One region of the Citrobacter sp. GW821-FHT07H02 genome, then DNA from elsewhere that is predicted to be linked to it. Evidence: predicted binding sites of a transcription regulator. Region 1 holds the regulator's gene; each other region holds the start of a gene.
The links. The regulator Fur, encoded in region 1, represses iron uptake genes when iron is present. The targets are predictions, from matches to a motif close to ATAATAATGAGAACNACTATCAA.

Region 1 (8,162 bases):
TGGCTATCTACCACTGCGCGCGTCCTGAGAACAAGGCGAAAGTGCTGGGTATCATGATGGCGGGCGCATTCGCTGCGTTCTTCACCGGGATCACCGAGCCGCTGGAATTCTCCTTCATGTTCGTTGCACCGGTTCTGTATGTTATTCACGCCGTTCTGACCGGGATTTCAGTCTTCATCGCTGCCTCTATGCACTGGATTGCCGGTTTCGGTTTCAGTGCGGGTCTGGTGGATATGGTGCTTTCTTCCCGTAACCCGCTGGCGACGCACTGGTGGATGCTGATCCCACAGGGTCTGGTCTTCTTCGCGATCTACTATGTGGTGTTCCGCTTTACTATCACCAAATTCAATCTGATGACTCCGGGTCGTGAGCTGGCAGTTGCCGGTAGCGAAGCCGATGGTCAGGACATGAATGTAAGCGCAGACAAAGACCAGGATGTTGCCGGTCTGGCGCGTCAGTATATCGCTGCGGTGGGTGGTTCTGACAACCTGACAGGTATCGATGCGTGCATCACTCGTCTGCGTCTGAATGTAAAAGACTCTTCGCTGGTGAACGAAGCGATGGCAAAACGCCTGGGAGCTTCTGGTGTGATTCGCCTGAACAAAACCAGCGTACAGATTATCGTTGGCTTTGTGGCTGAGAAAATCGCTAACGCGATGAAAACCACGGGTCCGGTCGCAGCAGCCTCTGCTGACACAGCGCCAGCCGCGGCGGCTCCGGCAGCGAAACCGCAGGCCGTTCTGAATACAGTGACTATCGCTGAGCTGGTTTCCCCGGTTACCGGTGATGTTGTGGCACTTGATCAGGTTCCTGATGAAGCGTTCGCCAGTAAAGCCGTAGGCGATGGCGTAGCGGTAAAACCAACGGATAAAACCGTGGTTTCCCCGGCTGCGGGCACCATCGTGAAAATCTTCAACACCAATCACGCATTCTGCCTGGAAACAGAAAAAGGTGCGGAAATCGTTGTCCACATGGGTATCGATACTGTCGCGTTGGGTGGCCAGGGCTTCAAGCGTCTGGTGGAAGAGGGTGCCGAAGTCGTTGCAGGACAGCCGATTCTGGAAATGGATCTGGCGTACCTGAATGCGAATGCGCGCTCAATGATCAGTCCTGTCGTTTGCAGCAACATCGATGATTTTGGTGGGCTGGTTGTGAAGGCGGAAGGACACGTCGTTGCAGGTCAAACAGCGCTGTATGAGATTAAAGGCAAGTAATCGCTCCTGAGTAGAGTCTGTGCCTTAAGCGGCGGGGGGAAACCTCCGCCGCTTTTTTTTGCAGCAATTGATCCCATAATGCCAGTCTGTTACGTATTTTAAGTAACTAAAGGTTGTCAGTCTGTCCGGCTTATAAGACCATATGCCGTTATACGTTGTTTACGCTTTGAGGAATCCACGATGAGTGAGGCTGAAGCCCGCCCGACTAACTTTATTCGTCAGATCATCGATGAAGATCTGGCCAGTGGTAAGCACACCACAGTTCATACCCGTTTCCCGCCGGAACCCAATGGTTACCTGCACATCGGTCACGCCAAGTCTATCTGCCTGAACTTTGGGATCGCGCAAGATTACCAGGGTCAATGCAACCTGCGTTTCGATGATACCAACCCGGTAAAAGAAGATATCGAATACGTAGAGTCTATTAAGAACGATGTGCAATGGTTGGGCTTCAACTGGTCTGGCGACATCTGCTACTCCTCAGATTACTTTGATCAGCTGTATGCGTATGCCGTTGAGCTTATCAACAAAGGCCTGGCCTATGTTGACGAATTGTCTGCTGATGAGATCCGCGAATACCGCGGCACGCTGACAGCGCCAGGCAAAAACAGCCCGTTCCGCGATCGCAGTGTAGAAGAGAACCTCGCGCTGTTTGAGAAAATGCGGGCTGGCGGTTTTGAAGAAGGCAAAGCGTGCCTGCGCGCCAAAATTGATATGGCGTCGCCGTTTATCGTTATGCGCGATCCGGTGCTGTATCGCATTAAATTTGCCGATCATCATCAGACGGGCAGCAAGTGGTGCATCTACCCGATGTACGACTTCACCCACTGCATCAGCGATGCGCTGGAAGGTATTACGCACTCCCTGTGTACGCTGGAATTCCAGGACAACCGTCGCCTGTACGACTGGGTGCTGGACAACATCACAATCCCGGTTCACCCGCGCCAGTACGAATTCTCGCGCCTGAATCTGGAATATACCGTGATGTCCAAACGTAAGCTGAATCAGCTGGTGACGGAAAAGCACGTAGAAGGTTGGGATGACCCGCGTATGCCGACGATTTCCGGTCTGCGTCGCCGTGGTTACACAGCTGCTGCTATTCGTGAGTTCTGCAAACGCATCGGCATCACCAAGCAGGACAACACCATTGAGATGGCATCGCTGGAGTCCTGCATCCGTGAAGATCTGAACGAAAACGCCCCGCGCGCAATGGCGGTTATCGATCCAGTAAAACTGGTTATCGAAAACTATCAGGGCGAAGGCGAAATGGTCACCATGCCTAACCATCCGAACAAACCGGAAATGGGCAGCCGTGAAGTTCCGTTCAGTGGCGAGATCTGGATCGATCGTGCTGACTTCCGCGAAGAAGCCAACAAGCAGTACAAACGTCTGGTGATGGGGAAAGAAGTCCGTTTGCGTAACGCTTACGTGATCAAAGCAGAGCGTGTAGAGAAAGATGCGGAAGGTAATATCACCACCATCTTCTGTACCTACGATGCAGACACCCTGAGCAAAGATCCGGCTGACGGGCGTAAAGTAAAAGGCGTTATTCACTGGGTGAGTGTAGCGCACGCATTGCCGGTTGAAATTCGTCTGTACGATCGCCTTTTCAGCGTACCGAATCCAGGCGCGGCGGAAGATTTCCTGTCGGCAATGAACCCTGATTCGCTGGTGATCAAACAGGGCTTCGCAGAACCGTCGCTGAAGACTGCGGTTGCGGGTAAAGCCTTCCAGTTCGAGCGTGAGGGATACTTCTGCCTCGACAGCCGCTATGCAACGGCCGACAAACTGGTATTTAACCGTACTGTCGGTTTACGTGATACATGGGCTAAAGTCGGCGAATAAGCCACACGACACCATTCCATCCGACTAACGCCGCGCTTCGCGGCGTTTTTTTTCGCTTAATTTCCGCGAGATCCTCTGTTTGCGGAGCGAATTAATTGCATCTGAAAAATAATTAATCCGATAAACGATTTTTTGATAAGTAGGCTCAGAAATTTAGGTCGAGACTAAATTAAACGCTGTAACCGTTTTCATCTTCATGGAAATCAACGGTATTTTTCATTTTGATGATAATTTTTCGCATTTGCTGAATGTGTAACAAAAAGCAATGAAATATGTGCGGTCGCTCATATTATTACATACTGGTTACAGAAAGAGATTGATAATTCGCGTCGCGAAAAATAGTCTGTTCACTGTAGTCAATGAGGTTTTCTCAGCGCTATTTTTAATTTTTATTTTTAGCTGTTCGCCTTTGGCGGCAGCATTTTATACGTCAAAGAGGATTAACATATGCGTACGTTTAGTGGCAAACGTAGTACGCTGGCGCTGGCTATCGCCGGTATCACAGCAATGTCGGGTTGGATGGTTGCACCGCAGGCAAGCGCCGCGGGCTTTATCGACGATTCGACCTTAACAGGCGGCATTTATTACTGGCAGCGTGAGCGTGACCGTAAAGACGTCACGGATGAAGATAAATACAAAACCAACCTTTCACACGCGACCTGGAACGCCAACCTGGATTTCCAGTCGGGTTATGCAGCGGATATGTTCGGTCTGGATATTGCGGCATTTACCGCAATTGAAATGGCGGAAAGTGACGACAGCGGACACCCTAACGAAATTGCATTCTCGAAAAAAAATAAAGGCTATGACGAAGATTACTCTGGCGATAAGAGTGGTGTCAGCCTTTATAAAGCCGCTGCAAAATTTAAATATGGCCCGACCTGGGCACGTGCCGGTTATATTCAGCCAACCGGACAGACGCTGTTAGCGCCGCACTGGAGCTTTATGCCGGGTACCTATCAAGGGGCAGAAGCCGGAGCCAACTTTGACTATGGCGATGCGGGTGCGTTGAGCTTCTCCTACATGTGGGCCAACGAGTATAAAGCGCCGTGGCACATTGAAGTGGATAAATTCTACCAGGCTGATAAAAAGACCAAAGTCGATTATCTCCACTCCGTTGGCGCAAAATACGATTTCAAAAATGATCTTATTCTTGAGGCTGCCTTTGGTCAGTCTGAGGGCTATGTCGATCAGTACTTTGCCAAAGCCAGTTACAAATTCGATCTGGGCGGGAATCCGTTTACCACCAGTTACCAGTTCTACGGCGCACGCGATAAAGTTGATGATCGCAGTGTGAACGACATCTATGACGGCACTGCATGGTTGCAGGCACTGACTTTCGGTTACAAAGTGGCGGAAGTGGTCGATCTGCGTCTGGAAGGAACCTGGGTGAAAGCGGACGGGCAGCAGGGCTACTTCTTGCAGCGTATGACGCCGACCTATGCCTCCTCAAACGGTCGTTTGGATGTCTGGTGGGATAACCGTTCCGACTTTAACGCCAACGGCGAAAAAGCGGTCTTCTTCGGCGCGATGTATGACCTGAAGAACTGGAATCTGCCAGGTATGGCGCTGGGTGCGTCGTACGTCTACGCCTGGGATGCCAAACCGGCTACCTGGCAGAGCAACCCGGATGCGTTCTACGACAAAAACAAAACCATCGAAGAATCCTCCTACAGTCTTGATGCGGTTTATACCATGCAGGAAGGACGTGCCAAAGGCACCATGTTTAAACTGCACTTCACCGAGTATGACAACCACTCCAATATCCCGAGCTGGAGCGGTGGTTATGGCAACATCTTCCAGGATGAGCGTGACGTGAAGTTCATGGTTATCGCCCCATTCACTATTTTCTGATGCCAGTCGCGGCAGGGTATTTCTCTGCCGCATCGTTGAGGACCGTTGTATGAAAAAAATGTTACTCATCGCCATTATGGCGTCAGGTCTGGTGGCCTGCTCGCAATCTCCTGCACCTAAGGAAGATAGCCGCCTTAAAGAGGCATACAGCGCATGTATTAACACCGCGCAAGGTTCACCGGAAAAAATCGAAGCCTGCCAAAGCGTATTAAATGTGCTGAAAAAAGAAGACCAGCATAAGCAGTTTGCTAACGAAGAGAGCGTGCGGGTACTGGATTACCAGCAATGTATTCAGGCGACACGTACGGGCAATGGTCAGGCGGTACAAGCCGATTGTGACAAAATCTGGAAAGAAATTCGCAGTAAAAACACAGTACAGTAAATGTACTTACCGGAAGGGAAAAAGACCTGCTTTGATAGCGGGTCTTTTTTATGGGTATAAAAAAGCCAACCGCGTGGTTGGCTCTTTGGGGGCATATTACTTTGCGTCGTGCGCGTGTTCGTCTTCGCGGCAATCGCCTTCAGCGCAGTGACCGTAAAGATAGAGGCTATGGTTGGTTAAACGAATACCATGCTTAGTCGCAATTTCACGTTGACGCGCTTCGATAGAATCATCGCTGAACTCAATCACTTTGCCACAATCGAGGCAAATAAGATGATCATGATGATGCTGTTGAGTCAGTTCAAAAACGGACTTACCGCCTTCAAAATTGTGGCGGGTCACGATACCGGCGTCATCGAACTGGTTCAGCACGCGATACACGGTCGCCAGACCAATTTCTTCACCCATGTCGATCAGACGTTTATACAAATCTTCCGCACTGACGTGATGGTTATCCGGTCCCTGAAGAACTTCCAGAATTTTTAAACGAGGAAGCGTTACTTTCAGGCCAGCCTTCTTTAATGCGGTATTGTTGTCAGTCATGCGGAATCTGTCCTGTTGCTAAACGATTCACTTCATTAAAGAAGTGACAGAAATTGCACTTGAGAGAATGCGTATCATTATAGAACTGCCATGTCTAAATGAAAACTGCAAGCCTCGGGCAAATATTATTAATCAAAACGTGGTACTGCCAACAATCACACTGTGCAATACCAGAATAACACCCGAACATTGTACAGGGATGGGCAGGAAAGTTACAAATTTGTAGCAATTATTTTGATTGGTTTTATCTATTGATGCGGCGCAGATGGTTTCTGCGCCGCACGAAATCAGGCGTTGATGATTTCGTCGAGATGAAGTTCGGCGGAAATCTGTTTAACCCATTTTTCAACGCGCTCAGCGGTCAATTCCGGCTGACGGTCTTCGTCGATAGCCAGACCGACAAAATGATCGTCATCAGCAAGACCTTTAGAGGCTTCGAAGTGATAGCCTGCAGTTGGCCAGTGGCCTACGATGGTTGCGCCGCGCGGTTCGATAATGTCGCGGATGGTGCCCAGCGCATCGCAGAAGTATTCTGCGTAGTCTTCCTGATCGCCGCAACCAAACAGAGCCACCAGTTTACCATTGAAATCAATGTCTTCGAGGGTAGGGAAGAAGTCATCCCAGTCGCACTGTGCTTCACCGTAGTACCAGGTTGGAATACCTAACAGCAGAATGTCATACCCTTCCAGGTCTTCTTTACTGCTTTTCGCAATGTCATGAACATCGGCAACGTCTTTACCAAGCTGTTTTTGAATCATTTTTGCGATATTTTCGGTATTACCGGTGTCGCTGCCGAAAAAGATGCCAGTGATTGCCATGAGTAAAATAACCTCTTGAAACTTATTGAAATGGTGGTGGCGTATTGCCCACGGATAAGGGCAATCATAGCAGATCAGTCAGGCATGCGGAAACAGCAAACACGCAGGACTGCACTCTGTGCTACACGATTTATGATTTAGAGCAGAAATTCAGACAGACCCCTGGCCACGCAGCGAGATAAGCTGGTTTGTCAGCATCTCTTCAATGAGCTCACTACGGCTCATATTGCGTGCTTCCGCCAGTTCATTCAGCGCATCCACGGCATCAGCATTCAGCTTCAGTTCGACACGCTTAAGCCCACGAACCTTGTCGCGTTTAAGCTGATTACGCTTATTAATGCGTAGCTGTTCATCACGCGAAAGCGGATTGGTTTTGGGTCGTCCCGGGCGACGCTCGTGCGCGAACAGATCTAATGTCGTACGGTCCGTTTGTTCTTTGGCCATGATTTTGGTGACTTCGGGGAAACAATCAGCCAGGCGTATGCCCGGATGGATAGCGCGCCATCATACATCAGCGAGTGAGGCACGCCAACGTCCACGCACGTAATCGCGCGCGGACGCTGAGTTTTTAATCAGTTAGCCTTATCCGCCAGATACCGGCGTATCGCGCGCAGCACGGCATCCGGTTTTTCCGCATGCACCCAATGGCCGGCACCCGCAATCACATGCGCCCGGGCCTGAGGAAATTGGCTCAGTAAATCGTGACGATAGGCTTCGGTGACGTAAGGCGAATTACCGCCAGGGATAAACAGCGCCGGATGATCCCAGGCGGGAATGGTTTCCCACCCTACGATATGTGGGTACTGCTCCCACAATACGGGCACGTTAAAGCGCCACTCGCCATCGACATACGACTTTAACAGGAACTGGATAACCCCTTCTTCCTGGAGGTGCTGGCGCATGACGACTGCCGCCTGCTGGCGTGTTTGCGCGTCAGATTCGGTCACGGCGTTGATCGCAGCAAAGATCTCATCGTGGCGGCGCACGTGATAGTCAACCGGCGCAATATCAATCGCCACCAGTTGATCAATACGATCCGGTGCCAGTGCGGTCAGCGCCATAACGGCTTTTCCGCCCATTGAGTGACCAATAAAGGTGGCTTTTTCGATACTCGCGGCGTCCAGAGTATCCAGCAGATCCTGCGCCATCGCCGGGTAATTCATCTCCGTTGAACGGGGAGAAAGACCGTGGTTTCGCATATCAACCTGGATGATGTCGTGATCCTCTACAAGATCGCGCGCCAGTATGCCGAGGTTATCAAGGCTACCAAACAAGCCGTGAACAAGGACGATGGGAGAATTATTGTGCAGCTTTTGTGCAGATTGCGCTCGGATGTTCAATTTCATGGCAAAGTTCTTTTTTTCGCTCTGTCGGGTTAGGGTATTATGTTGACCATTCTGCCACGGGGCTGCAACAACTACGGTTTACTCCGAGTTTTTCAGACAGCCTGGCTTGACGCTATCCGCTGTTGGGATTTGCCCCTATAATCCCAACGACTTGTATTCA
Region 2 (8,162 bases), on a different contig from region 1:
GATCCGAAGGATTGACGAGCAGCCCCAGCACCAGGAACATGGCGATTTGCGCCAGCCAGGCGAGGCCATCAAAGTTTTGCAGGATCCCAAACCGGTTGCGAATCGGGCGATTGCCCAGCAGGAATCCACACAGGTACACCGCCAGTATGCCGCTGCCTTCCAGCGCGGTGGTGACGGCGAAAATGAGGATCCCGCCGCTGAGCGCCAGCAAAGGATACAGACCGGTGGGCAGCGATATGCGGTTAATCATCTGCAAAAGCAGGTAGCCGCCGCCTAAGCCGAGCATAATCCCCAGGCCAAACTGTTGGATGATGTGGACTGCAAACATCCAGCTCAGACTCGTCTCATGATTCTGGATCATCGCAATCAGCGTAATGGTCAGAAACACCGCCATCGGATCGTTACTTCCGGACTCGATCTCAAGTGTGGACCCCACACGTTCGTTAAGCCCTTTACCGCCCAGCAATGAAAATACCGCCGCCGCATCCGTTGAGCCGACAATGGCGCCAATCAGCAACCCCTCAATGAGATCAAGGTGAAACAGCCATGCCGCCATCATCCCGGTTAATCCGGAGGTGATAAGAACCCCGACGGTGGCCAGCGATAAGGCTGGTCCCAGCGCGACGCGAAAAGAGCTGGCCTGCGTGCGCATGCCGCCATCCAGCAAAATGATCGCCAGCGCAAGGTTACTCACCATGTAAGCGAACGGGTAGTTATCAAAGGGGATACCGCCCACGCCGTCCACGCCCGCGAGCATACCGATAGCGAGAAAAATAACCAGAATAGGGATGCCGAGGCGGGATGAGAATGAACTTAATAAAATACTGCAGGTTACGAGGACTGAACCCAAAATAAACAGACTAATGATTGCTGCGGCATCCAACGTTCGGTTACTCCTGAATTACGCTGTTTCTTAATAATAAACCCTAACACAAAAACGACAGAAACAGCGTGTTGCTGAAAGCCTGAAGGGTCAGGCTCTGCACTTTCGGACCGGTTTTTTTACGATTTGAGTACGGGGTGACCCGATATCGTGAGTTGGGTAGTTTCTTTTGTATTTTTCAGCACCGCATGTGCGCCTAATGGCAGCGTTACGGTGCGTTGCTCATGACCAAAATCCAGGCCAGTAATCAGCGGCACAGACAGACGTGAGCGCAAAAAGGCGTAAACCGCGTCGAGATCGTAACCCGCATCATACTCGTTTGGCGTACTGCCGCTAAAGCTGCCCAGTACAATCGCGTTTTGCCGGTTTAAAATACCGGCATCAAGCAGTTGCAACAGCATACGCTCAACGCGGAAAGGATGCTCATTAATGTCTTCCAGCACCAGTATGCCGTTTTCAATTTTCGGCATCCACGGTGTGCCGATGAGCGAAATCAGCATCGCCAGATTGCCGCCCCACAGCGTCCCTTCGGTCTGACAGGCTGGCCCCTGACCTTGCCACTCCACGGTATATTGCGCGTTGCGTAGCGCGAGCCAGAAATGGTATTCCGTGAAGGCGTTCATTTCTTCAGCGCCAAAGTTAGCCGCCAGCATTGGGCCGCTAAAGGTGATGACGTTACCCTGGGCGAGTAAACCGGACTGAATGGCGGTAAAGTCGCTGTGCCCGCAGATCAGTAACGGGTTGTGCTGTTGTCGGGCCGTCAGGGCCTGCCAGTCAATGTTCTCCAGCAAACGGCTGGCGCCGTAACCGCCACGCACCGGCATCACAATGGTATCGGCCGTGGTCAGGCTGGCGAGGGAATTCACGTCAGCCAGGCGTTCTGCTTCCGTTCCGGCAAAGCGCTGTTCACGGCGATGGATGACCGAGGCGTTATTCACCTGATGCCCCGTTTCCCTAAGACGCGTAAGCCCGCGTAATGCGGCTTGTTGGTTGATGCAGTAGCCCGATGGAGCAATTAAATGAAACAAAGACATGGCAATTCCTTGCTGACAATAGAATGCAAATGTATATCATGCCGCATATATTAGAACGTTTTGCCGGGTAGTGCCTTGCTTATCCGGCCTGCTGAAGTTTCAGCGCAACGTTGTGTTGTTGTCACCTCAACGATGGATTCCGGCTAAAAGGATAGACGAAGTGAAATTGAGATGGTTTGCTTTTTTAATCGTGTTACTGGCGGGTTGTAGTTCAAAGCAGGATTATAAAAATCCGCCCTGGAATGCGGAAGTTCCGGTCAAACGCGCGATGCAATGGATGCCAATCAGCGAAAAAGCCGGTGCGGCCTGGGGCGTGGATCCTCAACTGATCACCGCGATTATCGCGATTGAATCCGGCGGTAACCCCAATGCGGTCAGTAAATCGAATGCCGTAGGATTGATGCAGTTGAAAGCTTCTACTTCCGGACGGGATGTCTATCGCCGGATGGGGTGGAGCGGCGAGCCGTCGACCAGCGAGTTGAAAAACCCGGAACGTAATATCTCCATGGGCGCCGCCTATCTGAGCATTCTGGAAAACGGTCCGCTGGCCGGCATCGAAGATCCGCAGGTGATGCAATATGCGCTGGTGGTTTCCTACGCGAACGGGGCTGGCGCGCTACTGCGTACCTTCTCCTCTGACAGGAAAAAAGCGATCAGCAAGATCAACGATCTTGATCCTGATGAGTTTATCGAACATGTTGCCGATAACCATCCTGCGCCACAGGCACCGCGCTATATCTGGAAACTTCAGCAAGCGCTGAATGCCATGTAACCGGGGTTGATGTTACTCGCGCACTTTATTCGCTTTTTCCCGCGCTTCGCGCTCCAGCGAAAAGATAATCCGCTGTAATTGCCGCTCCACCGCCGGGCTGACGTTAAGAAAACGCAGACTCAGGCGGGGAGTGGTGATCGTTTCATTTTTCCCGTCGATCACTTTACGCTCGCTAATCGAGATGAGCTGCGCGTCAAAATGGAAAATTCCCCATTCGCCCATGTTGAGTTCAATCTGAGAAAACCGCATTCCCTCCTTCAACCCTTCGGGTTTGGCGCCTTCCAGCAATGCGCCCATGCCCCCGAGAGAGAGATCGAATAAGCGAAAACGCAGCGTGCTGTTGTCCGGCATTTTTGCTGAGCAGACGTAGGGAGGATGCAGCGGGGCGCAGATACGGAAATATTCGCGTCGTTGTACGAACCACAGGGTGGGCGGTAGCGCAGTGATAAACGCCGGAAGCTGCTGGTATTCACCGCTCTGCAACTGCGGTAGCGTAAATTCGACTTTCGCGCCCTGCGTTTCGGCGGTAATGGTTATTTGTCTGGCGCGCTGAGCCGCAAGGTTTTCATTCTCCTGACTGCCGAAATCCATCACCAGACTCTCCGGGCTGACCGCGAGAATTTTGCTGATGAACTGGCCTCCTGACCATGAAATGCGTAACGGAACCTGATTCTTATTGAGGTCACGAAGAACGCCTAACACCGCCAATGGATTTTGTTTCAGGAACTGCTCATGGTAATGACTCACGCCTAATGACTCCTGGATACCTGACAGACTGTCGTCAGTTATCGGCATTGCGCGACAGAACTTAATACAAATGGGTGAAATTTTTTTTCAAACTGAACGAATTAAGGCGGCGTCCAAAAGCGCAGAATCGTGGCTTGCCTATACTTAGGGTGCGAGTGCAAGAACGTCTTGCGCATGCGTTCACTGGAAAGAGGGCCTGAAAATGGGAATTATTGCCTGGATTGTTTTTGGTCTGATTGCAGGTGTTATCGCCAAACTGATCATGCCGGGCCGTGATGGTGGAGGTTTTTTCCTGACCTGCATTCTCGGTATCGTGGGTGCAGTTGTCGGTGGATGGTTGGCGACCATGTTTGGCATTGGCGGCAGTATCAGTGGATTCAATTTGAATAGTTTCCTGGTGGCCGTCGTTGGTGCGATTCTTGTGCTGGGCGTCTTTCGACTCCTGCGGCGAAATTAACAGAACGGCTCCTGCGGGGGCCGTTTTTCTTTCTGCAGGTTCCGTAACCGCAGGAATGTAAAGGGGAAGGGATAGCTTGATTTGTTAATGAAAATGCGAATAATTGTCGTTCCATTTCTCATGTAATAATTCACCCATGAAAACCACCCATTGTTTTACGTTGCGCGCGCTCTCTGGATGTATCACCCTGGCACTGACACTCCCGTCTTATGCCGAAGAATCAACCATTGTCGTGACGGCCGCCGGTCAGGAGAGTCTGCTGCCCGCCTGGACCAACAGCGCCACCAAGTCGGCCGTGCCGGAAAGCAAAACGCCGCAGGTCATTAACACCATCGACAGTAAAGAGATCGAACAGCGTCATGCGAACTCAGTGAATGAGATCCTACGCTACGCACCGGGCGTTTCTACGGAGGTGCGGGGCAGTACTTCGTACATGAGCGAGTACAAAATTCGTGGCTTTACGGTCGAGCAGGAGTACTACAACGGCTTACAACTCCCCTATAACGTGACCGGCAATACCAAAGCGCGGATCGATCCCCTGATGATTGAAAGCGTGGATATTCTGAAAGGTCCGGCATCGGTGCTTTATGGGAATGGATCGCCTGGTGGGCTGGTTAACATCCAGGGGAAAAAGCCGCAAGCGGAACAAAAAACGGAAATGGGCTTTACGACCGGGACCCGCAATCTGAAAGAGGGTTATCTGGATTCGACAGGGCAAATCAGCGACAGCGACTGGAATTACCGTCTGCTGGGCAAAGCCACGGAAGGCGACGATCAGCCGCACACCACCCGTTATGAAAACTATCTGGTGGCGCCCTCTGTCACCTGGCAGCCGGATAATAAAACACGGCTGACCATCGATGCGCTGGCGCAGAACACGCCGTCGTTGTCACCTTCCAACCCGCTGCCCATTGCCTATTTGCGCTCAGGGTATGCCGATTCCCGTGACTATGCCGGGGACGAGTGGAGCGGTTTCAAACAGCGGCAATGGATGCTGGGGTACAGTTTTGAACACCAGTTTGACAGCGGCTGGGGCTTTACGCAGAAAGCCCGCTATTTTGATGTCGATACCCATCAGCGCAGCGTCTACTCAACCGGGAATGGCACGAATCCGGTGTGGGAGTTAAACCGTTTTGCCTACACCACCGATGAAGATCTGAAGAGCTTTAATATTGACAACCAGGTGACCAAAACCCTTGAGCTGGGTGACTGGAAACACCATTTGCTGGCGGGTTTTGACTACCAAAAACTCGATAGCCATTACTTGTATCGTTACGCCAGCAACACGCCGGGGATCGATATGCGCGATCCGAACTACCATCAAATTCACAGCGATGAACTCGGGCTTTATACCGCGCAGAAAAACCGTCTCTCCTACCAGCAGAATGGTTACTATTTGCAGGATCAGGTGGAATTTGGCGGGCTGAATCTGTTGGCGAGCGTGCGGTACGACGACTACCGCTCCACCACCACGGATGATATGCAAAATGGCGAGAAAACATGGATCTCGCAGGATCGCGTAACCAAACGTCTGGGCGCGCTGTACGCCTTCGAAAATGGTATCTCCCCGTTCATCAGCTACTCCGAAGGCTTTAAGCCGATTTCGCCACAAGGTACATTGACGGCAAAGGATGTAAAGCCGACCACCAGCAAGCAGGTTGAGGGCGGGGTGAAATACCTGCTGGCAGAATATGCCACCACCTTTACCGCCTCGGTGTTCAACATTCGCCAGAAAAATGTCCTCTCCGCCACGCCAACCTGGGATTACCGTCAGACCGGCGAGATAGAGTCGAAAGGGGCAGAGGTGTCTGTCGTGAGCCGCCCGGCGGATAACATCACGCTGATCGCCAACTACGCCTATACCCATGCCATCAATACCGAAGATGAGACGTACGAAGGTAAACGCCCGACGCAGGTACCCGAAAACGCGTTTAACCTGTGGGGCGACTACACCTTTGATGAGACGGTTCTGCGAGGGCTGACCATTGGCACCGGGGCACGTTATACCGGGCCGATGGAGATCTCGCCGGATAATAAAGGGGGTAAGCTTGGCGGCACCACGCAGTACGACATGGCCGTGTCGTATCGTCTGGGAGAAGCGTTGCCGTCGCTGACTGGCGTCACGTTGAAAGCCAGCGCGCAGAACATCACCAACAAAGAGACCTTCAGCTGTTATGACAGCACCAACTGCTGGATCGGTCGCGATCGCACGGTGCAGGTCGGTGCGAGCTACAGTTTCTGATAAAAATGACCCGGAAGAACGCCGGGTCATTTCATCCTGTTTACGGAGTAGAGGGCGTGGTCTGTTTTTGTGGCGCAGGCTGCGCGGTCTCTGTCGGCGTGGGGCGCGTAGCGGGTACGTTGTCGCACGGTTTTTCTTTCGGGCAAATCAGATCGAGCATTTTCAGGGTTACGCCGTTAGTCCAGCCAAACCCATCCTGCAGCGGATACTCGCCACCGCCGCCGCCCGTCCCGGTGCTGCTGACATCATACTTCTCGACCAGCTTTTTCTCGCGCTCCCAGGTGTGTTGAACATTGGTCAGAAAACGCCAGCTGACCTCCATGGCAACCGTATCCTGACCATAATTTTGTAACCCTTCGGTCGCGACCCACTGTAACGGCGCCCAGCCATTGGGGGCATCCCACTGCTGTCCGCTTTTCACCGAGGTCGTGGCAAGGCCGCCAGGTTGCAGTAAATGCGCCTGAGTTGCCGCCGCCACTTTGCTGGCCCGATCGTTTGCCGCGGCATTCACATACAGCGGGAACAGCGTCGCCGCCGTCAGTTGATTACGGACTTTCTTGCTCTTCAGATCGTAGTCAGCGTACCACCCCTCTTTGGTATTCCACAGATGGTCCTCGATTCCTTTTTGTCTCGCGCTGGCGAGGGTTTCGTACTGGCTGGCTTTGGCATCGTCGCCTGCGGCTTTACTGGCACGGGCGAGAATTTTTTCCATTTTATACAGCAGCGCATTGAGGTCGACAGGGACGATACTGGTAGTACGGGTGGTACTGAGTTGTTGCGGATCATCCATCCAGCGTGAGCTAAAATCCCAGCCGGAGGCGGCCGCCGATCGCAGGTCGCGATAAATTTCCGTGGCCGGGCGATTCGGATTGCTCTTCGCGGTGGCGATATCTTCTACCCAGGATTCCGGACGTGGCGTGTCACGCTCATCCCAGTAACGGTTCAACACCGTGCCATCGTCGAGTTTGACCACCCGCTTATGTTGTTGCCCTGGCTGAAGAGATTCTGCCCCCTCCATCCACCAGGCATACTCTTTTTGCAACTGCGGCAGATATTTTTTCAGGGCGTCATCGCCCTCATGTTGCGCCAGCAACTCCACCATAAACGCGAAGAAGGGGGGCTGTGAACGGCTTAAATAATAGCTGCGGTTGCCGTTGGGAATATGGCCCCAACTGTCAATCTCGTAGCCGAAATTGGCGACCATATTCGCGACTTTATCCCAGTGGTCACTTTCAGCCAGTCCCAGCATCGTGAAATAGCTATCCCAGTAATAGATCTCCCGAAAACGTCCGCCGGGCACGACATAAGGCTCAGGCAGCGGCAGCAAAGAGTCCCATTTCCCCGCGCTTTTTGTCGAACGGGTCAATACCGGCCACAGCCCGTCAATATGTTCACGCAGCGATTGTCCGTCCGGAGGAACGTATTTTTCCCCCTCTTTGGGCAGCGTAAAATTCACGTCGACAAAATGGCGTAGATCGAAGCCAGACTGACTTTTTTGCATTCGATAATCGGCAAGGATCGTCAGGGGATCGCTATTGGGAACGGCGTCGGCAAACGTCTTCTGGTCGGGGAACAGTTTGGCGGTCTGCACATCATTAAATAGCGGTCCCAGCAGAATATCCGGGGGTTGCGGCAGACTGTCATTGGATTCTTCCGCATGTACAGACAACGAGGCGAGCGTCAGAAACGTCCCGGTCAGAGCCAGTTTAATCATGAAAGACAATACGCCTGGTTGGCGAATAGCTGGGGTTATCATTGAGGTTCCTCCTTAGCGGTGTGCCTGAGTTAACGGCATTTACCTTGAGAAAACCTTAGTCCACGATTGCCCTCTGCGCGTGATTGAACCGACATTTTGGGAACTCACGGGCATTTCTCGCCGTAGGGCATGACATGAATAGCGCGGCCTTTTTCGGGCAGGGACGCGCTATTTATGGGTTTACTCTGGGCGGAGAATGCGGCGGTTGGCGAGATCCAGCGTTACCGTTTCTCCGGTCTTCAGCGTACTGACAGACTCGCCCTGCTGACAA
Region 3 (8,162 bases), on a different contig from region 1:
TATCTTTGTCGTGAATGATGGCGATCTTTTTCGCTTTCAGCACGTCCAGCATGTAGTTTGCCGCCGTGACGCCTTGCTGATCGTCACGACCACACATGCGGAGCATGCCTTTCATTCCGCGTTCGGTAATCAGTGGGTTAGTTGACCCCGGGGTTATCGTCAATACTCCCGCTTCATCATAAACTTCGGAAGATGGCATAGTGGAAGACGAACAGAAATGACCGACCACGGCAGAGACTTTGGATTCATCGACCAGCCGGTTTGCCACCGCGACAGCCTGCTTTGGTTCACAGGCATCGTCGCCCTGCACCAGCACGATTTTCTCACCTTTAATACCGCCTGCCGCATTGATATCCGCCGCCGCCTGCGATGCCCCTTTCCAGTATTGCGCCCCATACGTGGCATTGGGACCGGTAAATGGCCCGGCCACGCCAATCGCGATATCTGCCTGTGCATAAAATGCGGTACTTAAACAACCCATAACGGCAATCTGCAGAGGTAACTTAATCATTTTAATAGACATTTGGATATTCCTCAGTACTGTTCAATACCAGGCGCCGGGAGGCGCGGGGAAAATCATAAACTTCGTCATTTATTGCGTTATCAAGCGGGCCGCGTACGGCTGTCTTTTTTTAAGCAAAAACTCCGCCAGGTTGATAAATATCGACATTGTTTTCTGACAGACGTAGCAATGCGATGTGAAATACGGCGTCGCAATTTCATCAGGTCAGTGTCAATCGTTATCTAAGGAGGTGGTTGCCTTCACGTGGCAGACTGGGATGCGTGGTATCCAAACCGTCCAGAATCTTAAACATAGCTGCAGAAAAGTCAGGCTGCGCACCTTGTCGGTGCAAAAATGCGGAGAGGATCACTTGAACGATGCGCAAGGCTCAGGAAGGCAGGGCTTCTGATCTCCCCGTTTTGTTTAGAAAAATCCCCGTCCACCCTGTAAGATGAGCCCTGGCAAGCGTATTTCACTGAGGATGAGCGTTATGAACACGGGACCATTGAACGAAAGCGAACTGGAGTGGCTGGATGATGTACTGACAAAGTACAACACCGAACACGCGATTCTGGATGTGTCAGAGCTGGATGGTCTGCTGACGGCGGTACTCAGTTCTCCACGTGAGATTGAGCCGGAGCAGTGGCTGGTGGCAGTATGGGGCGGGCCGCAATATGTGCCGCGCTGGTCATCGGAAAAAGAGATGACGCGCTTTATGAATCTTGCGTTCCAGCATATGGCTGATACCGCCGACAGGCTGAACGAGTTTCCGGAGCAGTTTGAACCTTTATTTGGCCTGCGCGAAATTGAAGGCCATGAGCTGACGATTGTCGAAGAGTGGTGCTTTGGCTATATGCGCGGTGTGGCGCTTTCTGACTGGTCAGCGTTGCCAGACTCGCTGAAACCAGCGCTGGAGGCAATTGCGTTGCACGGTACGGAAGAGAACTTTGCCGTGGTAGAGAAGATGACGCCAGAGGCATTTGAAGAAAGCGTAGAGGCTATCCGGATGGCGGCGCTGGATCTTCACGCCTGGTGGATGGCGCATCCGCAAGAAACTCCGTTGCAGGTACCAGTAAAAGTGGACGCCAAACCCGGCCGTAACGATCCCTGTCCTTGCGGCAGCGGCAAAAAGTATAAGCAGTGCTGTCTGCATTAATAGTACGTTAAGCTCGGATGGCGCTTAAACCGCAGTTTAAGCGCCATCTTCTGCATTCAACCTGGTTCGGGCAGCAGTCCCGCTGCGATAGAGAACTGAACTCCGATCACCACAATCCCGCAAAGAAACACCAGACCTAACGCCAGTGAACCGCCTTTAACGCGATATCCCGCCTGAGGATTATGCTTTCGGCTTTGCCATGTCAGCAACGAAGGGATCAGCAACGCCAGTACCGCCAGCGCTACACCGGCATACCCCAGAGCCATAACAAATCCGCGCGGATAGAAGAGGGCAAACGCCAGCGGCGGCAAAAAGGTAATTGCGCCAGTTTGCAGGCGTCCGGCAGCGGTATTGCGACGCTGGAACAGATCCGCCAGGTAATCAAATAATCCCAGCGCCACGCCGAGGAACGAGGTCGCCAGCGCCAGATCGGCGAACAGGTGCACCGCCAGCTCAACGTGAGGTGAGGCGACCACTTCCCGTAACGCCTGAAGCAGACCGTTTAATCCGGCGTGATCGGCCAGCAGCCCCATAAACGTTGAGGAGTCGATGCTGCCGAGGGTCGCAAGCTGCCAGAAAATATAGGCGATCAGCGGGATTGCGCTGCCGGTGATAAACACCCAGCGTAATTTACGAATATTGCCGTCCATATAGCTGACAATGCTGGGCACGCTACCGTGAAAACCAAACGAGGTGAAAATCACCGGAATGGCGGACCACGCCAGCCCTTGCTGCAACGGCAGGGTAAGAAGATTGATTTTGTGGATGTGCGGCATCAGCAACGCCAGCATCACCACCAGGAAGATAATTTTGGCGCTGAACAGAAAACGGTTGAACAGATCGACAAGCGACGTTCCAACGCAAACCACGCCACCGGCAACAAAGGTGAACAGCAGTACGCCAGCGGCGGGCGACATTTCGCTGCCAGTCCAGTCGTTGATACTGGAGGCGAGCAACTCACCGGCACCGCTAATGTAGGCTGCGGTCAGGGCATACATTAAAAACATCATGCTAAACCCGGTCACCCACTGACCGTAGCGTCCCAGATACCGTTTTGCCAGTGTACCCAGCCCCGTATCTGCCGGAACATGTTGATACACTTCGAGAAGTAACAGCGCGGTGTAACACATCAGCGCCCACAGCCCAATCAATAACGCCAGCGTGACGCTGAAACCCACACCCGCTGCCGCCAGCGGCATGGCCAGCATACCTGCACCGATTGTGGTTCCCGCCACGATAAAAACACTTCCCAGAGTTCTATTCTTCACGCTTTCCTCTGTCCCAGAGATAATCAATAGTGGTATCTGCGGCGCAGGGTAAGGCATTACGCGATTTTCGTCAAATCGTCGTTACAATGAGTGTTAAGTTTTGTTTACGGTTTTTATAAGTGTGGTTGGCCCCGCATCATGCCGGTGGCCGAAGGATGTAAACCTGCGTTAGCGCAAAGCAGATAATGCGGCTTCATCTTAGGCTAGGCGCTTTATTGAGGAGGATGTATGGATTCTATTCACGGCCACGACGTGCTTAACATGATGATTGCATCAGGCGAGCAATACACCCACGCCAGTCTTGAGGCAGCGATCGTTAAGCGGTTTGGTGCGCAGGCACGTTTTCATACCTGTTCAGCAGCAGAGATGACGGCGGCAGAGCTGGTGGCTTTTCTGGCGGCGAAGGGGAAATTTATTGCGAAGGATGACGGTTTTACGACGCACGAAAGCAAGATCTGCCGTCATTAAAAGAGTCCGGTGAAGTGGGCAGAAAACCCGCTTCACCGAAGCGAAATTAATTCTGTGTATCCAGCGTCGACAGTTCTTTGTCGATGAAGTAAAGACCTTCACCGCTTTTACCTGCCAGCGTTAATTTATCAATGACCGATTTAAATAACTTCTCTTCTTCATGCTGTTCAGCCACGTACCACTGCAGGAAGTTAAAGGTCGGATAATCCTGGTTGGTCATCGCCGCGTGAGCCAGTTCGTTAATTTTCAGGGTGATCAATTGCTCGTGTTCGTACGTAACACGGAACAGTTCATCCAGTGACGCATATTCAGCGAAAGGAGACGCGACGGTATTAATACGCGGCAGGCTGCCGGTATCGGTCAGATAATCGAACAGACGCTGCATATGCGTCATCTCTTCCTGAGCGTGACGGCGCAGGAACGCGGCGGCACCTTCAAAGCTGTTATAGCTGCACCACGCACTCATTTGCTGATAGAGCAGAGACGAATATAACTCGAGGTTCATCTGTTCATTCAGTTTTTCGATCATTTCTGTTTTCAGCATTGTTCTGCTCCACACATGTTAATGATATGTCGATGTGGCGCCACTATAATTTGTTATTTAATTATTTGCAAAAGGTAAAATAATAAAATCAATTATTAAAAATGCGAATGGGAATAAAACGCATTAACGCTCTTAAATTAAAAATAAAGACACGCTGAAATAATAAAAGGCCAGTCATTAATAAATAAACTGACCTCAACGTTTAATAATAGCCAGGTGTCGTCGAGGGGATCGCCACACCCTGGCACTGGTACGATAAGGTTATTTTCGTATTCAGACACAGAGAACCCGCATAAACACTGCAGGTGGGGACAGGCTGGCCAAATCCGACGGCGTTCGCGTAGCCCATTTGCTGACATTCACGCGTGGCGGTACCTTTGGCGACATAGTCGTCAGTACTTGCCGTTTGCAGCATCGCCTGATTCCAGGTGAGGCGAACAATCCCACTGGTTGCGTTGGCTTCGCTGACGTTTGCTTGGCGGGTGATGGTGCATCCCGCCAACATTAACAGCGAGAGGGCAAGAAAAAGGCTCTTCATGATATCGCTCTGAAAATTCGGTGATACGCTATCCTACCTGATACACCCTCGGTCCAATGGCTTGAATAGCCTGAGGATCACCCATGTTTAATGGCAACGACCGGGCGCAATGTACAAAAAATGCTCCACAGGCAGATAAAACGTGAGCCTGTTTTTGTTTTTTAAAACCATCTTTCATTAAATTTGAAAATACATTCATCACATAGTAATGTGGCGTCAATTTCACAGACTCACGTCGGGATTTATCGCGACGCATTCAGGAGATACAGTATGAAAATTGCACTGATGATGGAAAACAGCCAGGCAAGCAAAAATGCCATCATTCATAACGAACTCAAGGCCGTTGCGGATGAGAAGGGATTTCCCGTCTTTAACGTGGGCATGAGCGATGAGAATGACCATCATCTGACCTATATTCATCTGGGCATTATGGCCAGTATTCTGCTCAATGCTAAAGCGGTTGATTTTGTCGTGACCGGCTGCGGCACGGGTCAAGGGGCGCTGATGTCCCTGAATATCCATCCGGGCGTGATTTGCGGATACTGTATCGATCCGGCTGATGCGTTTCTGTTTGCCCAGATCAACAACGGTAATGCGCTTTCTCTGCCATTCGCGAAAGGTTTTGGCTGGGGTGCCGAGCTGAACGTTCGCTTCATCTTTGAAAAAGCGTTCACGGGTCGTAACGGCGAAGGCTACCCGCCGGAGCGTAAAGAGCCGCAGGTTCGCAACGCGGGCATTCTGAACCAGGTGAAAGCGGCCGTTGTAAAAGAGAACTATCTGGATACGTTGCGTGCTATCGATCCTGAGTTGGTGAAAACCGCTGTGTCGGGTCCGCGTTTCCAGCAGTGTCTTTTCGAAAATGGCCAGGACAAAGCGATCGAAGCGTTTGTACGCGAAATCCTGGCGTAAGGTTCTTGATGGCATAGGGCCGGACAGCGCAACGCTTACCGGCCTGAAAGATGCCGCATGTCAGCCCGGCCAGCGTTGAGCGACCGGGCGACAGTAATGTGTTTTTGTTCGATTCCGTACTTCCTCTATTGCTGGCTTTAACTTCTGCGTAGCAAGCACCCTGCCAGACCCCATCTTTTGCTGTCGATGATGGTTCTTATCAAAAAAATCTATAAAAATTTACCAAAACATGCAATGAGATAACATTATGATTTTTATGCTAAAAACATAATAATTGAAAGAATTTGCACATTTTTATGTGTGATCTGCGTCACATAAATATTGATTTTTGTGACGGATGTTATATTATATTGCTCGTAGACAATAAACCTGAACAACAATCAAACGGAGCAATGCTATGAAACTGCGCAAAATTCTGAAAAGCATGTTCGAAAATTATTGCAAAACATTCAAAGATGTACCGCCAGGCGGTATGTTCTGATAAAAAAACCTGCTACGGCAGGTTTTTTTATACCTGTATTTTTGCTGCGTTTACGCTGCTATCGTTTCTGCTCCTGAATAGGTACTATGACGACCTTTCTATAAGGAGCTCACTATGTCCCAAACACTGAACGCCGATCAGGAACTGGTCTCTGACGTTGTTGCCTGCCAACTGGTTCTCAAACAAATTCTGGACGTTCTTGACGTGATCGCCCCCGTCGAAGTTCGCGAGAAAATGGCTACCCAACTGAAAAACATCGATTTTTCAAGCCATCCTGCCGCAGCCGATCCCGTGACGATGCGCGCTATTCAGAAAGCTATCGCCTTGATCGAGCTGAAATTCACGCCGCAGGGCGAAGCTCACTAATTTAATCAATGTATTAGCTTTTTGAAGCATGCTTATTACGCCTCCTGCATCAGGGGGCGTAATCGTTTCTGAATCATTGGGGGAGTCGGCAATGCGACGGTTGCCCGGCCTGCGGTAGATATTCTTGCAGGCCAGACTGGGGGGTTATGGCGTTATCCGACGCTATACCGCCATTAGTGGTGCTGGTGGTTAACGACGTTGAGTAAGTGCTTGTCTGTTTGCGCCATGCACAGACCTGCGCGTTTGGCGCTGCAAACTTCATCGAAGATCGCTTGTAATAGCACGCCATCCTGCTGCTGTTCTTTTTTCAGATCGTGGAGAAAATCAAGCGTGAGGTCGTCATTCAACGCTTTTGCTTCGCGGGTTAAACTCGACAGGGTGCTGGAGCGCTGTTGATAATCGTCTAAGGTTTTCTGAAATAATTCTTCAAGTGACGTTAACTCATCGCCGGGAATATCAATCGCTTTAACAATGGGGTTAGCGCCTGCGCTCTTCATAAAATTAAACATGCGCATCATTTGGGTGATGTTGCTTTGCGCCTGAGTGCGAAGAAACATCGCTGTACCCGTCAAACTGTTATCCGCACACCACTCGCTCAGGCGAAGGTAAAGATTGGATGCGTAAAACTCAAGATTCATCTGGGCGTTGAGCTTGTGAGCCATTTCTACTGCAGCCATGTCAATATCCTTATTTCCAGAAAAGGGGCTGTGCGTAACCAGCATCAGCGCAGCAGGCTGCTGCCACACTTAACATCTACGCACAAGTGATACTGTTAGCAGAATAAATCCGTTCTGCCGGTCCTTTATGTGATCACGTAGTCATTTCCGTTGATGATCGAAATAAGCATACCGCCTGTATGGATATAAGAAAATCCTTATAATGAAATGTTTAAAGTTTTTTACATATTTTTCTTAAATATCGGTTGTGAACCAGGAATTTTAGAAATTATGTCTCGTCAGTGCAACGTCATGATTTAACGTTGATTAAAGTATCGATAGATGTTTGAAGCATTGTTTTAAATGACGGAGTGAGATAGTTCCAACGGGTATCATATGTTCAATGATAATTATCCATTATGGCTGTTTCGGCAGTTATTAGATAAAGCTGTACTGGCAGGTCTCCCACCAGGGCTGAAGTGTGTGCCAGATCATTTTTAGAAACGTGAAAACGTCAAGCCAATCACTCTGTCATCACTGGCTGTTTGATTTGCCCGATCTGCTCTGCGCCAGTTGTTAAAGATGGCAATCTGATTAGCGGCAAAGGGTTAGGCCATATATTTGATTTTGCACTGACGCTCAGCGCCCGTTAACCTGGTGACGACGCTCCGGTTCGTGATCATGCGGACCATATTTACTATCGCGGGTAAATAAAACGTTCCCGAATACACCCGTATTCGGGAACAAGGATTGGCTGGCTGGGGTTATGGACTAATCTGCTACACCTCTTTTTATTTGTCTGACAAATTCTCATTTTCTTATGTCATTTCCCGCTAAATTTATGCACGCAATTACTGTAATTCTGTGATGTGATGCCGCTCTCCTATGGAGAATCAATTTCCCGCTAAAACTTATTCCAGCACTGGCATTAATCGTCGATATAAATGGTAATGCCTTGTTTTTCGTCTGAATTACAAAAAACCGTTCGTTTTTACCCTACATAAAAGAACGCTAAAGCTGGAGTTAACCATGCACAAATTCACTAAAGCGCTGGCGGCCATTGGCCTGGCTGCCGTTATGTCACAATCCGCTATTGCAGAAACCATGAAGCTCGGTTTTCTGGTGAAACAGCCAGAAGAACCCTGGTTCCAGACGGAGTGGAAATTTGCTGATAAAGCCGGAAAAGATTTGGGTTTTGAAGTGATTAAAATTGCCGTCCCCGATGGCGAAAAGACCCTGAATGCCATCGACAGCCTGGCCGCCAGCGGCGCGAA

Region 2: a site for Fur is predicted at 3,981-4,003, ahead of AC07NP_RS06220 (TonB-dependent siderophore receptor). Genes of this name have one in related genera too.
Region 3: a site for Fur is predicted at 4,015-4,037, ahead of ftnA (non-heme ferritin). Genes of this name have one in related genera too.

Annotation. Positions count from the first base shown of each region.
Region 1 covers NZ_JBWKPZ010000001.1:323,179-331,340, forward strand. The annotation lists gene nagE (N-acetylglucosamine-specific PTS transporter subunit IIBC) at 1-1,214, shown strand, start outside; gene glnS (glutamine--tRNA ligase) at 1,395-3,059, shown strand; gene chiP (chitoporin ChiP) at 3,507-4,913, shown strand; gene AC07NP_RS01500 (ChiQ/YbfN family lipoprotein) at 4,963-5,295, shown strand; gene fur (ferric iron uptake transcriptional regulator) at 5,392-5,838, opposite strand; partial or broken gene AC07NP_RS01510 (fur leader peptide) at 5,831-5,916, opposite strand; gene fldA (flavodoxin FldA) at 6,126-6,656, opposite strand; gene ybfE (LexA regulated protein) at 6,807-7,100, opposite strand; gene ybfF (esterase) at 7,229-8,002, opposite strand.
Region 2 covers NZ_JBWKPZ010000003.1:200,482-208,643, reverse strand. The annotation lists gene AC07NP_RS06245 (potassium/proton antiporter) at 1-883, opposite strand, end outside; gene ldcA (muramoyltetrapeptide carboxypeptidase) at 1,003-1,917, opposite strand; gene emtA (membrane-bound lytic murein transglycosylase EmtA) at 2,078-2,689, shown strand; gene ycgR (flagellar brake protein YcgR) at 2,702-3,436, opposite strand; gene AC07NP_RS06225 (GlsB/YeaQ/YmgE family stress response membrane protein) at 3,639-3,893, shown strand; gene AC07NP_RS06220 (TonB-dependent siderophore receptor) at 4,030-6,135, shown strand; gene AC07NP_RS06215 (alpha,alpha-trehalase) at 6,176-7,891, opposite strand; gene dhaM (dihydroxyacetone kinase phosphoryl donor subunit DhaM) at 8,072-8,162, opposite strand, start outside.
Region 3 covers NZ_JBWKPZ010000018.1:12,661-20,822, reverse strand. The annotation lists gene AC07NP_RS16740 (branched-chain amino acid ABC transporter substrate-binding protein) at 1-481, opposite strand, end outside; gene AC07NP_RS16735 (YecA/YgfB family protein) at 993-1,658, shown strand; gene tyrP (tyrosine transporter TyrP) at 1,715-2,926, opposite strand; gene AC07NP_RS16725 (YecH family metal-binding protein) at 3,155-3,394, shown strand; gene ftnA (non-heme ferritin) at 3,441-3,938, opposite strand; gene yecR (YecR family lipoprotein) at 4,141-4,476, opposite strand; gene AC07NP_RS16710 (RpiB/LacA/LacB family sugar-phosphate isomerase) at 4,747-5,385, shown strand; gene azuC (stress response protein AzuC) at 5,783-5,866, shown strand; gene AC07NP_RS16700 (DUF2766 family protein) at 5,981-6,232, shown strand; gene AC07NP_RS16695 (non-heme ferritin-like protein) at 6,406-6,909, opposite strand; partial or broken gene AC07NP_RS16690 (DJ-1 family protein) at 7,455-7,541, shown strand; gene araF (arabinose ABC transporter substrate-binding protein AraF) at 7,918-8,162, shown strand, end outside.